3 regions of the Streptosporangium sp. H13245 genome follow, and region 2 is predicted to be linked to each of the others. Evidence: riboswitches for the same ligand, from Rfam matches in the RefSeq annotation. Region 2 holds a riboswitch; each other region holds the start of a gene.
The links. Region 2 has a riboswitch for cobalamin ahead of ACW9TB_RS20440 (hypothetical protein). Riboswitches for the same ligand answer to the same signal wherever they lie in the genome.
Positions count from the first base shown of each region.

Region 1: linked by a shared signal. The riboswitch ahead of ACW9TB_RS13820 (ribonucleoside-diphosphate reductase subunit alpha) and the one ahead of ACW9TB_RS20440 (hypothetical protein) in region 2 are both predicted to bind cobalamin.
Region 3: linked by a shared signal. The riboswitch ahead of ACW9TB_RS35460 ((2Fe-2S)-binding protein) and the one ahead of ACW9TB_RS20440 (hypothetical protein) in region 2 are both predicted to bind cobalamin.

Region 1 covers NZ_JBSZKT010000006.1:181,206-186,334, reverse strand. Annotated here, with positions in the region: gene glmS (glutamine--fructose-6-phosphate transaminase (isomerizing)) at 1-282, shown strand, start outside; gene ACW9TB_RS13825 (Bug family tripartite tricarboxylate transporter substrate binding protein) at 396-1,415, shown strand; cobalamin riboswitch at 1,420-1,620, shown strand; gene ACW9TB_RS13820 (ribonucleoside-diphosphate reductase subunit alpha) at 1,737-4,163, shown strand; gene ACW9TB_RS13815 (ribonucleotide-diphosphate reductase subunit beta) at 4,219-5,129, shown strand, end outside.
Region 2 covers NZ_JBSZKT010000012.1:158,829-163,957, reverse strand. Annotated here, with positions in the region: gene ACW9TB_RS20450 (SDR family NAD(P)-dependent oxidoreductase) at 48-875, shown strand; gene ACW9TB_RS20445 (methyltransferase) at 978-2,036, shown strand; gene ACW9TB_RS20440 (hypothetical protein) at 2,227-2,574, opposite strand; cobalamin riboswitch at 2,828-3,023, opposite strand; gene ACW9TB_RS20435 (hypothetical protein) at 3,352-4,044, shown strand; gene ACW9TB_RS20430 (rhamnogalacturonan lyase family protein) at 4,522-5,129, shown strand, end outside.
Region 3 covers NZ_JBSZKT010000045.1:31,204-36,332, reverse strand. Annotated here, with positions in the region: gene ACW9TB_RS35475 (BTAD domain-containing putative transcriptional regulator) at 1-917, opposite strand, end outside; gene ACW9TB_RS35470 (hemerythrin domain-containing protein) at 1,020-1,658, shown strand; gene ACW9TB_RS35465 (DUF4267 domain-containing protein) at 1,698-2,135, shown strand; cobalamin riboswitch at 2,219-2,414, shown strand; gene ACW9TB_RS35460 ((2Fe-2S)-binding protein) at 2,460-3,254, shown strand; gene ACW9TB_RS35455 (SDR family oxidoreductase) at 3,302-4,177, opposite strand; gene ACW9TB_RS35450 (GOLPH3/VPS74 family protein) at 4,177-4,923, opposite strand; gene ACW9TB_RS35445 (helix-turn-helix domain-containing protein) at 5,052-5,129, opposite strand, start outside.

The DNA.
Region 1 (5,129 bases), on a different contig from region 2:
ATGCCGACGGTGGCGATCGTCCCCGACGACGAGCTGCTGGACAAGAACCTCACCACGCTGGGCGAGATCCGCGCCAGGGGCGGCCGGGTGCTCATGGTGGGCCACCGCGCGGCCGATCCCAAGCTGGCCGACGACTGCGTCGTGGTGCCCAGGAACGAGACCGAGCTGGACCCGATCCTGCTCTCGATCCCGCTCCAGCTCTTCGCCTACCATGCCGCCGTGGCGCTGGGACGGGACGTCGACAAGCCCAGGAACCTCGCCAAGAGCGTCACGGTGGAGTGACTTCCTGGCTCATGTCCGGGTACGGGCGGGAGTTCCGGCATACCCCACTTCATCACAGAAGGTGATGAAGCAGTAACCTCAAGTATGGGGGGTTCTTGGGGGAAGGGGCGCTTATGCGCCGTAGGGGGTTTTTCGCACTGGCGGCGGGGGCCGTGGTCGCCGCGGGGTGCGACGCGACCGGCGGCGCCGATCCGGCGGTGAAGCGCCTGTCCGTCCTCGAACCGAGCGCCGACGGCCACGGCTGGGACGGGATCGCGGGCAGGCTGGCGACCGTTCTGGTCCAGTCGGGGCTGGCGCGTACCGCTATGGCCGTCGAGCGGACGGGGGCCCTGGGATCCGCCCCGCGCGACGCGTTCGGCGTCTTCCAGGGCCCCTTCGCCCGCGAGGGCAGGCTGCTCGTCACCGCGATGCCGATGGTGGCCGCCGCGGAGATCGCCAACACCGTCCCCGTGGTGAACGCCTCCACCCCCCTCGCCCGCCTGGTCGGCGACTGGGCGGTCCTGGTCGTCCCCTCCGGCTCCAGCCTGCGCACCTTCGAGGAGTTCGTCGCGCGGCTGCGCCGGAACCCGGCGGGGCTGACGGTCGGCGGCCGGTTGGAGGGCGGCTCCGACCACGTGCTCTACGGCATGATCGGCAAATGCCTCGGGGTGGACACCCGGCTGCTGGAGTACGCCGGATACCTCGCCCCCGAGGACGCCGCCGAGGCGCTCCAGGCCGGAGGGGTGGCGGCCCTGCTGGGATCGGCGCGCGCCCTGCGGTCCGAGATCGTCGCGGGCCGTCTGCGGCCCCTGGTGGTCTCCTCCGGCACCCGGATCGACGGGATCGACGCGCCGACGCTCATGGAGGTCGACGTCCGCCTGGAGTACAGCGACTGGTGCGGCCTGCTGGGCCCCAAGGACATGAGCCCGGGGGACCGGGACGCCGCGATCGCCCTGTGTGACAGGATCGACGCCGCGCCGCGCTGGCGTTCCCTGTGCGCGTCCCACGGATGGAGCCGGGTCTATCTCAGCGGCGACGAGTTCCGCCAGTGGCTCTTCACCGAGACGGCCCGTACTCGCGGTGTGCTGCACGAGCTCGGGCTGTTGAAGTCCTCCGCCACAACCTGTTGGGGTAGTTGCGTCAGGCGCCCCTAGATGTAGGATCCTGCTCGTTGCTGGTTCGCCCCGCGAGGGGCGAGGCAAGAGGGAACCCGGTGAGACTCCGGGACTGCCCCGCAGCGGTGAGCGGGAACGAAAGCCGTCATTGAGCACTGGGCGAACCATGCCTGGGAAGCGACGGCCGGTAGGCGTGTGTAGTGCGCCCGTGAGTCCGAAGACCTGCCGGTGACGTGATTGTCCAGGGCCTCGTGGGAGGGCCCGCGGAACGAGGCGATCCGGCGTGCCCGGGATCGCTCGCGGACGCGTGCCCATCCGGCGGAGCCGTACGGGGAAGTCCGATCGAGCGAGGGGCACTACGTGACACAGGCATTGGCGGAGACCGCGACGGGGAGCACGGCGGCGACCGCGATGGACAAGGGTGTCGTCGGGAGCGCGGAAAGCGCGGGGAGTGCCGGGAACGCGGTGACGGCCGCGATGGACAACGGTGTCGTCGGGAGCGCGGTGGCGACCGCGACGGGGAACGGTGTCGTCGGGAGCGCGGGGAAAGCCGGGAACACCGGAAACGCAGGGAACACCGGAAACGCAGGGAACGCCGGGAACGCCGGAAGTGTGGCGGATGGGCGCAGGCTGGCCATCGACGAGGCCGCCGCCAGGGTGATCACCGATCCCGAGAACTCCAGGCTCGCCGCCGCGATGCTGGCCGAGCTGATCGCCGACGAGGCCGCCGAGCACGGTGTCCGCCGGTTCTCCGAGTCCGTCGCCGCGACCCACGAGGCGGGGCTGGTCCAGGACGGGCTCGCGGAGTTCGTGGCCGCCCACGCCGGAGTCCTGGACGCGCTGGTCGATCCGGAGGCCGACGCCAGGTTCGAGTACTTCGGGCTGCGTACCGTCTACGACCGCTACCTGCTGCGCCACCCGCGGACCCGCAAGGTCCTGGAGCGCCCGCAGCACTTCTTCCTCCGGGTGGCCTGCGGCCTGTCCGAGACCGTCGAGGAGGCCGCCGAGCTGTACGCGCTCATGGCCACCCTGTCCTACCTGCCCAGCTCGCCCACGCTGTTCAACTCCGGTTCCCGCAGGCCCCAGCTCTCCTCGTGCTTCCTGCTCGACTCGCCCCGCGACGAGCTGGAGTCCATCTACGAGCGCTACGGGCAGGTCGCGCGGCTGTCGAAGTACGCGGGGGGCATCGGGATCGCCTGGACCAGGGTCCGCTCGCGGGGCTCGCTGATCCGGGGCACCAACGGCCACTCCAACGGCATCGTGCCCTGGCTGCGCACGCTCGACTCCAGCGTCGCCGCGGTCAACCAGGGAGGCCGCCGCAAGGGCGCGGCCTGCGTCTACCTGGAGCCCTGGCACGCCGACGTCGAGGAGTTCCTGGAGCTGCGCGACAACACCGGCGAGGAGGCCCGCCGCACGCACAACCTGAACCTGGCCAACTGGATCCCCGACGAGTTCATGCGCCGGGTCGAGGCCGACGGCGTCTGGTCGCTGTTCGACCCCAAGGAGGTCCCGCACCTCACCGACCTGTACGGCTCCGCGTTCGACGACGCCTACCGGGCCGCCGAGGCCGAGGGCCGCTTCACCGGGCAGATCCCCGCCCGCACCCTGTACGGGCGGATGATGCGCACGCTCGCCCAGACCGGCAACGGCTGGATGACCTTCAAGGACGCGGCCAACCGGACCTCCAACCAGACGGCCAGGCCGGAGAACGTCATCCACCTGTCGAACCTCTGCACCGAGATCCTTGAGGTCACCGGCGACGCGGAGACCGCCGTCTGCAACCTCGGCTCGATCAACCTCGCCGCCCACCTTTCTACGCTCGCGGGGGAGACCGTCGACTGGGCCCGGTTGCGCGCGACCGTCCGTACCGCCGTGCGCTTCCTCGACCGCACCATCGACCTGGGCTTCTACCCGACCCCCGAGGCGGAGGCGGCCAACCGGAAGTGGCGCCCGATCGGGCTCGGCGTGATGGGCCTGGCCGACGTGCTGTTCACGCTGCGGCTGCCGTTCGACTCGCCGCGCGCCCTGGAGCTGTCCACCAGGATCTCCGAGGAGATCGCGCTCGCCGCCTACCGGACCTCCTCCGACCTGGCCGTGGAGCGGGGCCGCCATCCCTCGTACGAGGACACGAGGGCCGCCGCCGGGGTGCTGCACCCCGACCACTACGGGGCGGCGGGGTCTGCGGAGTGGGCGGAGATCAGGGAGCGGGTCGCGGCGACCGGCCTGCGCAACTCGCTGATGATCGCGATCGCGCCGACGGCCACGATCGCCTCCATCGCGGGCTGCTACGAGTGCATCGAGCCGCAGGTCTCCAACGTCTTCAAGCGCGAGACCCTCTCAGGGGAGTTTCTCCAGGTCAACCGCTATCTCGTCCGCGACCTCCAGGCCCGTGGGCTGTGGACCCCGCTGATCCGCGACGCGATCAAGCGCGCCGACGGCTCCGTCCAGGACATCCCGGAGATCCCCGCCGACCTGAAGGCGCTCTACCGGACCGCCTGGGAGCTTCCGCAGAAGGCGCTGATCGACCTGGCCGCCGCGCGCACCCCGTACATCGACCAGTCGCAGTCGCTGAACCTCTTCATGGCCACGCCGACCATCGGCAAGCTCTCCTCGATGTACGCCTACGCATGGAAGTCGGGCCTCAAGACCACCTACTACCTGCGCTCGCGCCCGGCGACCCGGATCGCGCAGGCCACCGTGGCGGCGCCGGTGGAGCGGGCCGCCCTCGACCCCGAGGCCGTCGCCTGCTCCCTGGAGAACCCCGAGTACTGCGACGCCTGCCAGTAGCCGTCCCGGTTCCTTCGCAGGGTTTTTCGAAAGCTTTGAGAAAGGCAGTATCCCGATGTTGCTCGATCCCGGCATGGATCTCACCCTGCGGCCGATGCGCTACCCCGAGTTCTACGAGCGCTACCGGGCCGCGATCCGCAACACCTGGACCGTCGAGGAGGTGGACCTCACCTCCGACCTGGCGGACCTGGCGAGGATGACGCCCGAGGAGCGCCACCTGATCAACCGCCTCGTGGCGTTCTTCGCCACCGGGGACTCGATCGTGGCCAACAACCTCGTCCTCAACCTCTACCAGCACCTCAACGCCCCCGAGGCGCGCCTGTATCTCAGCAGGCAGCTGTTCGAGGAGGCCGTGCACGTCCAGTTCTACCTGACCCTGCTGGACACCTACCTGCCCGATCCCGACGAGCGGGTCAAGGCCTTCGCCGCGGTCGAGCACATCCCCTCGATCCGGGACAAGGCGGAGTTCTGCTTCCGCTGGATCGACTCGCTCGGCGGGCTGACCCGGCTGGAGACGCGGGAGGACCGGCGGGCGTTCCTGCTCAACCTGATCTGCTTCGCGGCGTGCATCGAGGGGCTGTTCTTCTACGGGGCCTTCGCCTACGTCTACTGGTTCCGCTCCCGGGGCCTGCTCAGCGGCCTGGCCACCGGGACGAACTGGGTGTTCCGCGACGAGTCCATGCACATGGAGTTCGCCTTCGGCGTCGTGGAGACCGTACGGGCCGAGGAGCCCGAGCTGTTCGACGACAAGCTCGCCGAGCAGGTGACCCGGATGATCGAGGAGGCGGTGGCGGCCGAGCTGGCCTTCGCGGCCGACCTGTGCGGGGACGGCCTGCTCGGGATGAGCGTGGACCAGATGCGCGGGTATCTGGAGTACGTGGCCGACCAGCGCCTGGTCAGGCTCAGGATGCCCGTCCGGTACGGCACGGCCAACCCGTTCGCGTTCATGGAGTTGCAGGACGTGCA
Region 2 (5,129 bases):
GTGCTACCTTCCTTCAAGTCAGCGTTCGATGACTTATGAGGTGAAATATGGGGACATATGTCGTGGCGGGCGGAACACGCGGCATGGGCCGGGGGCTCGCCCTGCACTTCCTGCGCCGGGGCGACCGGGTGACGGTCGTGGGCAGCGACCCGGCCGGGGGGCGGCGCCTCCTCGACGAGGCCGCCGGGCTGGGCGCCGCGGAACGGGCCGCCTTCCTGCGGGCCGACCTGACCTCGGTGGCGGAGAACGCACGAGTGATCAGGGAGATCACGGCGCGGCACGACACGCTGGACGGCCTGATCTCCACCGCGATCCGTCACTTCCCGCGGCGGGTGGAGACTCCCGACGGCTACGAGGCCACCTTCGCCCTGTACTACGTCAGCCGCTTCCTGCTCGCCCACGGCCTGACCGGCCTGCTGGAGCGCGGCGAGAACCCGATGATCGTGAACGTCTGCGGCGTCGGCGTCACCAAGGGCCGCGTCCACTGGGACGACCTGTCACTCAGGCAGGGCTACGGCGGCATCAAGGCCATGCTGCAGGGCGGACGCGCCACCGACCTCCTGGGCGTCGCGTACGCCGCCAACCATCCCGACGCCCGCACCCGCTACCTGCTGCACCACCCCGGTTTCACCGACAGCGGCACCGACCACCTCGGGCAACCGACCAAGACCGTCATCAAACTACTGGCCAGGCTCGCCGCCCAGCCGGTCGAGAAGGCCATCGCGCCGATCATCGAGCTGATGGACGACCCGCCGGGCAGGGGCGGCCTGCTCGCCTACGACCGCCGCCGCCCGCTCGACCCCTCCCTGCCCTCCCTCGACCCGGCCGCCGCCCAGCGCCTGTACGACCTGACCGGCCACCTGCTGCGCCCTTGACCCGTTCGCCCGAGTGCCGATTTGTCCAAGACCGAGCGGACCGGCCACCCGGTAGCTTTCGAACAGGCGACACCCGGCCCCGCGCGAGGAGAGTTCCGTGACATGACCACCGCCGAGAACGACCACAACGAGCAGCACCGACGGCCGTCGGCCTGGGAGGCGGCATCGGAGATACTGGCACCCGCGACGGACCTGGTCACCCCGATGGCGGTGCGGGTCGCGGCCACGCTGGGGCTCACCGATCTGATGGCCGGTGACGCGGTGCCCGTCGAGGAGCTGGCACGCCGCTCCGGCGCCGACGCGGACGCGCTGGACCGGCTGCTGCGCCACCTGGCCTGCCACGGCATCTTCACCGAACGGGAGCCGGGCAGGTTCGCGGCCAACGAGCCCGCCGCGCTGCTCGCCTCCGGCCACCCCGCCGGGATGCGGGCGCGGCTCGACCTGGACGGCTTCGGCGGGCAGATGGACCTGGCGTTCACCGGCCTGCTCCACACGGCCCGCACCGGGCGACCGGCGTGGGAGACGGTCTTCGGCGCCCCGTTCTGGGACCATCTCGCCGCGAACCCGCGAATGAGCGCGTCGTTCGACGCGACGATGGCCTCCGGACCCGACTACGTCGCCGACGCGGCCGAGGGGTACGACTGGTCCGGCGTACGGCACGTGGTCGACGTCGGCGGCGGCACCGGCGCCCTGCTCGCCGAAGTGCTGCGCGCCAACCCGGACATCCGGGCCACGCTCGTGGACCTGCCGGGCACGGTGGAGCGGGGACGCCGCCACCTGGCCGAACGCGGGCTGGACACGCGGTGCGAGTTCGTCGGCCAGAGCTTCTTCGACCCGCTGCCCACCGGAGGCGACGCCTACGTGCTCAGACGCGTGGTGCACGACTGGGGCGACGACGACGCCCTGCTGATCCTGCGCCGGTGCGCCGACGCGGCCGGGCGGCACGGACGGGTCGTCATGATCGAGTCGAACGGCGGTCCCGGCGACGATCCGGCCATGTTCGCCGAGATGAACCTGCGCATGCTCGTCCTCAGCGGCGGTCGCGAGCGCACCGTCGAGGACTACGCCGCCATCGCCGCCGAAGCCGGGCTCGACCTCGTCGGCGTCCACGACACCGCGCTCGGACAGGTCATCCTCGACTGCGCCCCACCGGGCCGATGACGACGACGGGGACACCCACGCCGTGATCGCGGGCCGGTGACCGGATCATCCGGTGGTACTCCGCCGAACCCCCGCTCGGACACCCCGCCGAGGACACCTGGCCGCTCGGTACGGCTACGGCGACACGGCCGAGCCGGGAACGGCGCCGTGGAACCCGCCCGACCGTCGTCATCCTCGCGCGCGGAGACCTTCACGGACGTTCGGGCCTCCGCCGGGCCGGTGGGGTGATCTGGTACAGGCCGAGAACGGCGGGCGCCTCGGACAGTCCGGGACCACCCGCGCGCAGCCAGGAGGCGATGTCGTCGACGGCCTCGTCCTGGTTGACCAGCCCCAGCCAGACCGGCCGCCCACCGGCCACCCGCCCGGCGGGAGTGGGCTGGACGACGATGACGTTGGCCTGCTCGCACACGTCCAGGCAGTCGCTGAGGCGGACGTCGGCGATCCGGGAAAGGCGGCGAACCTGCTCGTCGTGGTCGAGGCCGGGGACCTTGCGGCTGCTGCCGCAACAGCAGCCGCGACAGACAGTGATCCTGCTCATGCGTGCTCGACGCCCTTTCCGGTACGGTCCAGCGGGCCGAGCCCCGGGGGCAGCGCCCGCACGTGCGGAATGCCGGTGTGGCTCCTTCGTTCCGCCGCATGCCCGTACGCGCTCTCCTGAGGGCGGGACGCGGGTGCCGTTCCCCGGCGACGGCCGGGAGGCGGGGTCACCGGACACGTCCAGGGCCGGGAGACCGGGGTCCAGGCATGACGAGCACCGTTCCTCTCCTGGGGAGATCCGCCCCAACTTCCGCGAGGTGGCGACCGCGTGAGTCTCCTGGCTCTCGGGTCAACGCTCCTCCCGGCCTTCCCACCCGTTGTCCCGGGCAGTGGCTTCGTCGGGATTCGCTCGCCGATCACAGTGGCGGGACCGCACCGGATTCACACCGGCTTCCTCGTTCCGCGCTCGCCTACGTCGACCATGCTCGCACACCACCCATCAACGACAAAGCGGACAGCCTCGGCCCTCGGCTCGGAACCGTGACGGGGTGACAGGCGCCCTTCCTCCGTCGGTGCGCTTTGTCCGTGGGCGGCGAGCCCCCCAAAAATGATCTTGAGGTCGACCAGACGCCTTTACAATGTAGATTCCTCAGATGAGGCGCGACCGAGCCGGATCCGGCCGCGCGTTCCTCATTCCGTACATGCGGTGATGGTGTGCTAAATGGGTCTTTTCTGGGAAAATCCTCGATCAAGCGGCGAAAGATGGACGGAGATCGCCGGGAACAGTAGCCTCGGCGTCAGCCGTTCGCCGGGGTCTCGGGACAAAGAGGAGTCGTCAGTGGTTCAGAAGACGGGCAGACCGGTATCGGCCCGACCCCAGCCCGGCGCCCGCCGGTCGAACCGGGTCGGCTACACCGTCGCCGTCCTCGCCGCCACCCTGATAGCGGGATCGCTCGGAGCCGTGATCGGCCACGCCGTGGGCAGCCCCGACGCCACCCAGGTCGCCATCGCCGACATGCGGGAGGCGGAGGCGAAACGGGACGTCCAGCAGATCCGCGAGCTGACCACCCTGGCGCGCACGAGTGCCGACGACCTGAACAAGGTCCTGTCCGCACTCGCCCAGGCACTCCCCCAGGACAGGACCGCCGACGCGCAGCCCGCGAAACCGGAGCAGGTCACCGACTGGCAGCGGGTCCTCCGCGAGACCGCGGAAAAGCACGCGCCCACCCCCTCGGGATCGACCGCGACCAACGTGGCGCGCGGCGGGCTCCGCGGCGCGGTGACCGCCCTGGCCACGGCGATCGACACGTACGCGGCCGGGCTGCGGCTTCCCGAGGACACCCGGCAGACCTTCCTCGACCTCGCCGCGCGCCAGCGCTCGACCGCCGTCGCGCTGTGGTCCGTCGCGGCCACCCAGCTCGACCAGCTCAACGTCGACGCGGGCAACGGCCACCAGCACGCCTACCTGACAAGCACCCCGGAGGAGGGCGCCATCTCCTCGGACGGCATCCCGGAGGGCGAGCACGGCTGAACGGCAGGATCGAGGTCCTACGGCCGAAGCGCGACCTGGGTTCACGCGAGCACCCGCTCCCCGACGATGCCACCGGCGCGCCCGTGGCATGACCGTGCGGATGTGGCCGCGACGGCGGGCGTACCGTCGCGGTGCTGAAACTTTCAGCTCCCGGGGTTTCCCCGCGAGCCGGGGAGGCGCCGCCGTGGACGGCTCCGGTCTCCGGGAAGGCGCAGGGAAGGCGTCGGGGAGGCGCAGGTGACGCGCGGGCCGGTCGCCGGGCGGCGATGACCGGGACGGGCGCGCGGGACGCCGGTCGTACGCCGGGGCCTCCGGGAACCGCGCACGCTTCTTGACGGTCGCGACGCCGGTGCCAACACTTGGCACACATCTGCCTTCGTACCTGTGAAGCGCCAGACATCCGGCGGAAATGTTAGCGCTAACGGCATCCGTCGCGCGTTCGTGGTCCCACCGTACGTAACGAGAGGCACTCCCCCCGTGAACAGACTCGCAAGCCCTCCCCCGCGACGCGCGCGCCGTCATACCGGCGCGGCTCTCGCGGCAGCCGTCGCGATGCTGCTCGCGCTGTGCCAGTCGCTGGTGGCCGCCGCCCCGGCCGCCGCCGCGACGATCGACACCGGCGCCTGGTATCTCCTGGTGAACCGGCACAGCGGCAAGGCCGTCGACGTCCTCGACCTCGCCACCGGCGACGGCGCCCCCATCGTCCAGTGGTCCCGCAACGACGGCGCCTGGCAGCAGTGGCGGTTCGTCGACTCCGGCGGCGGTTACTACCGGCTGCGCTCCCGCCACAGCGGCAAGGTCCTCGACATCGCCTCCGGCTCCACCGCCGACGGCGCCAACGTCGTGCAGTGGGGTGACACCAATGCCGCCAACCAGCAGTTCCGCGTCGTCGACAGCGACGCCGACCACATCCGCCTGATCAACCGCAACAGCGGCAAGGCCCTCGAAACCTGGGAGTGGTCCACCGCCGACGGTGGCCGTCTCTCCCAGTACACCGACCTCAACGGCGCCAACCAGCAGTGGCGGCTCGTAAGGGTCGGCGCCACCGACCCGGTCCCCGGCGACGCCAAGCAGATGGAGGACCT
Region 3 (5,129 bases), on a different contig from region 2:
CGGGTCCCGTCGGCGGTGGCCTCGGCGGCGGCCGTGACCAGTGCCGACAGCTCCGCCTCGCGTCCGACGAACGAAGCCGTCTCCCGGAGAGGGGCCGTCCGCGGCGGTGGGTCGGTCTGTGGTGGCGGGGCGGTCTGCGGAGGCGGGGGTACGGCCGCGCGCAGGACGTCCGTACGCCGGGTGAGGATCGCCTCCTCCAACGCCGTCAGCTCCGGGCCGGGGTCGAGCCCGAGCTCCTCGGCGAAGACGCCGCGGGCGCGGCGGAGCGTCGCCAGCGCGTCGGCCTGGCGGCCACTGCTCCACAGCGCCAGGGCGTGCAGCCGCCAGCCCTCCTCGCGGAGGGGCTCGTCGCGGGTGAGCCGCCCGGCCTCGGGAACCACCGAGGCGGGGTCGCCGGATCGCAGGCCCGCCGCGACGTGCAGCTCGGTGGCGACCAGGCGCAGCTCGTTCAGCCGGGCCGTCTCGGTGGCGGCCCACGGTTCGTCGGCGACCTCGGCGAACGCCGGTCCCCGCCACAGCCCCAGCGCCTCGGCGAGCCGTGCCCGTGCGGCGCGCGGGTCGGTGGCCGTACGGGCCTGGCCGAGCAGGTCCTCGAACCGCCACGCGTCCACCGACTCCGGCGGCAGCCGCAGCGCGTAGCCGGGCGACGCGCTCACCAGCAGCCGGGCCGGCGTGCGCGGCGGGCGCCCCGGCTCCAGCAGCCGCCGCAGGTTGGACACGTACACCTGCAGGGACATCAGCGCCCGCGCGGGCGGCTCCCCGCGCCACAGGTCCTCGATCATCCGGTCGACCGGCACGACCTGCCCGCGCGCCGCCACCAGCAACGCCAGCACGCCTCGCTGTCGCGGCCCGCCGAGGTGGACGGCCTCACCGTTCACCTCGATCGCGAACGAGCCCAGCACCCGAATGAAACCCATGATCCGCACATCGTACGTGGCCCGCTCCAAACCACTTCCAAACCCCCTCCAAATACCCGGGAGCAGCCTGAACACGTCACAACCGATGAAGGGCGGGAACAGATGAGCGTCAACACCCAGGAGATGGAGATCGTCCACCGCGTCTTCCGGCGTGAGTCACGGCTGCTGGTGGAGCTCGTCGCGGCCGTCACCCCGGGCGACACCGCCCGCGCCAAAGTGATCTCCGGTCACTTCCGCGACTACCGGCTGGGCCTGCACAACCACCACGAGGGCGAGGACGAGCTGCTGTGGCCGCCGCTTCTCTCCCGGGTGGACCTGAAGGCCGACATCGTCCTGCGCATGGAGGCCCAGCACGAACGCGTCGCGGCCACCCTGGCCAGGCTGGACGCCGTGGTCCCCGCCTGGGAGGCCACCGCGGGCGCCGACGAACGCGACATCCTCGTGGCCGCCCTCGTCGAGCACCGCGCGGTCCTGCTGGAACACCTCGACGACGAGGAGGCCACCCTGCTCCCGCTCGCGGCCGAGCACCTCACCGAGCGGGAGTGGGCCTCCCTGGGCGACCACCTGGTGCACAACACCCCCAAGCTCACCCTGCTCACGCTCTTCGGCGCCGTCCTGGAAGACGCGAACCCGGCCGAGCGCGCCGTCGTCCTCAGGGGCCTCCCCGCCCCGGTCCGCGTCATCTGGCACGTCATCGGCCGCCCCCGCTACGCCCGCCGCATCCGCCGCGTCCGCGGCTGAACCCCGCCCCGCCCCGCTCTGAACGTCACAAGGAGAATCATGTCGCTGAAGAACGTCAACACCGCCCTGGCCACCGCCGGTGCCCTGTTCATCCTCTACATCGGGGTGTCCTACGTCCTGACCCCCGAGACGTCCGCCCCGGACTTCGGCCTGCCGAGCTGGCCCTCCGGCGACGGCGACGGCTTCCTGGTACTGAAGGGCATCCGCGACATCGTGTCGGGCCTGGTCATAGGCGTCCTGCTGCTGACGGGCCACCGCCGGGCCCTGGGCTGGGTCCTGCTGGTGGAGGCCGTCACCCCGCTCGGCGACATGGTCAACGTACTGGCCCACCAGGGCTCCACGGCCGCCGCGTTCGGTATCCACGGCCTGACCTCGGCGCTGGTCGCGGTCACCGGCCTGCTGACCCTCCGCGAGACCGGCAAGGCCCGTAGCGCCCACGAGGCCGCCGCCCCGGCGCCCGCCGTACGGGCCGCCTGACGTCCGTACGCCCCGAAGGGGTGGCCCGGCCACACGGCCGGGTCACCCCTTCGAACGCGGGAAGCGCACCGGGTGGTGCGCGCTTTGTCGTTGATGGGTGGTGTGCGAGCATGGTCGGCGTAGGCGAGCGCGGAACGAGGAAGCCGGTGTGAATCCGGCGCGGTCCCGCCACTGTGATCGGCGAGCGAACCCCGACGAAGCCACTGCCCGGGACAACGGGTGGGAAGGCCGGGAGGAGCGTTGACCCGAGAGCCAGGAGACTCACGCGGTCGCCACCTCGCGGAAGTTGGGGCGGATCTCCCCAAGAGAGGAACGGTGCTCGCCATGCCTGGACCCCGGCCCGGACTGCCGCCCGCCGCACCGTCGGCGGTGTCGGCGGCGGTCGCCGACGTCTCCACGATCAGCGGCTACTTCGACCTCGGGATCGGCCCCGCCGAGGAGGGCTGGCGGCCGCTCACCGACCTGCTGACCGGCCCCGGACCCCTGCGGGAGCGGATCACCGACGTCGCCGGACGCCTGGGAACCGACGAGCTTCGGATCGCGGCCTCCATCCTGTTCCAGGGCCTGGCGGCCCGGCTGTGGTCACCGGTCATCGGCGCGGCGGTGACGCACGACCTGCTCCTGGACCTGGACCCCGCCCGCGTCCACTGGCGGGCGGCGCCCAGCGGGCCGCTGCCACTGCGGGCCGAACGCCCGACCGGCTGGCAGGTCCTCGACCCCGCCCGGATCGCCGAACCGCTGCACCGCACCGTCCTGACCGAGCTGCTGGAGCCGCTCGCGCGGACCGTACAGGAGATCGTGAAGATCGCCCCCGGCCTGCTGTGGGGCAACGCCGCCTCCGCCCTGGCCGGAACCATCCGGACCGTCGCCCGCCAACGCCCCGAACTCACCGCGCGAGCCGTCGCGCTCGGCCGCGAACTGCTCACCACGGGAGTCCTCCGGGGCAGCGGCGACCTGGTCGAACCCGCCCCCGGACAACCGTTCTTCGTCCGGCGCAGCTGCTGCCTGTACTACCGCCTGCCCGAAGGCGGCAAATGCGGCGACTGCGCCCTCATCGACCCCGACACCCGCCGCGAGCAGTGGGCGCTGACCCTGCGGCAGGCCGGAGAACCCGCGTGAGCCACGACGAAGAGCGGCACGCAGGGGCTGTCCGGTCGCCGCAGCCGTCACACCGGTTCGGACGGGTCGGACGAAAACCGGGAGAAGGCTCGCCAGCGCCACAGGTAGCGGGGGAGCCGCCGGAGGGCGACGGGCCGGGGCCAGTCACCGGCCCGGAACCACGCCTCGGCACCGCCGTCGACGACGATGACGCTGCCGCTCATGAACGCCGCCGCGGGCGAGAGCATCATGATCACCCAGTCGGCGAGGTGCCCGGGGTCGCCCACCTCGCCGACCGGGTTGGGAAACGAGTGGAACGCCCTGGCCGCGAGCGGGTCCGCCAGTTCCTCGTCGAGGATAGGAGTCTTCACCGGTCCCGGGGCGATCACGTTGAGCCTGATCCCGGCCCCGGCCCACGCCGGGGTCACCGCCGCCCGCCGCGCCCAGTCGGTCACCGCGAGCTTCGACGCCGCGTAGGCGAAGTTGGGGGCGGCCCGCCCGTACATCCGCGCCCTTCGCACCGCCCGGTCGATGTTGCCCGCGCGGATGGCGCGGAACACGTGCCGGGGCACCGCGGGCATGACGGTCGGCGAGTTGCTGCCGAACACCACGGCACGGGCGTCGCCGCTCGCCGCGAGCGCGGGCCGCAGGGCGGTCAGCGGCTCGACCGAGCCCAGGTAGTTGGTCTGCGCGATCCTCCGTACGCGGCCGGGGCCGGGCAGGGGCCCGATCCCGGCGGCGGCGACCGCGCCGTCGAGTACGCCACCGGACCGGTCGAGTATCCCGGCGGCCGCCGCCGAGCGGCCTTCGGGGGTCGCGAGGTCGGCGACGACGTCGACGTCACGCAGATCCACGCCGATCACGGAATGCCCGGCGGCGCGCAGCCGCTCGGCCACCGCGGCGCCCATCCCCGACGCCGAACCCGTCACCGCGTAGGTGCCCATCAGTCACCACTCGGGAGGACGGCCGCCGCGACGATGACGTTGCCGACGATGGTCGCGGTGACGGTGCGCGCGACCGCCTCTGCGGCGGCCCCGGCTCCCCAGTTGCCCTGCTCAAGCTGCTTGGCGCGGGTGATCACCGGAGAGGTCCAGGGGATCTCGCGATGGAACTGGGGCAGGGTCCCGCTTCCCGAGAGCAGCGCCCCGAGGGCGGCGACCCGGCGCCGGGGTTCCGCGCCGTCGACGAGGACGTCCCGTACGTCGGAGAGGAGGCGTGCCCGGCGACCGGTTCCGCCGTCCTCAAGGACCTTCGTGTCGAACAGGCCGAGCGTCCTGCGGCTCGCGCGCCGGATGTCGCCGCGTTCGACGAGCCGGTCGAGCAGCGGGCCCCGCAGGGTCGGCCCGATCGCGGCGAGCGCCGTCTGGACACCCCGGGGTTTTTCCGCGAGGTAGTCCCACGCGGATCGCAGGATGCCGTCCGACGGCGGGTGGTCCGCGACGGCCTCCACCCGCGTCGATCCGCCCCGGCCGGGAACGGTACGCACATGCCCGCCGAGCCCGAGATCGGCGAGCACCGCTCCCGCGAGGATGTAGAAGAGCGTGTTCTCGCCCGCGATGATCCCGGTGCCCCGCGACCCGGCGTCCGGCTGGAACAAAAGCAGCAGGAGATCCTCCGCCAGGGTCGGTGCCCCGAGCGGTTCGGCCTCGGTCCTGTCGCCGGTCACGGGTTCTCCGGGGTGCTCGGCCATCGGTCCTGCCTTTCGAGGGAGGGGCGGGGTACGGGTGGCTCAGGCCATCGCGGCCGTGAGCATGGACCACGAAGGCCGAGGACTGTCTCGACGTGCCCCCAAGGAGAAACCGTGTTCCGGGAACAGGGTCAAACGCGGTCGTCGTCCGCCTCGCGCGCGACGCGCAGTTGTTCGTGGGCGAGAACGCTCGCGCGGTGCAGCACGTC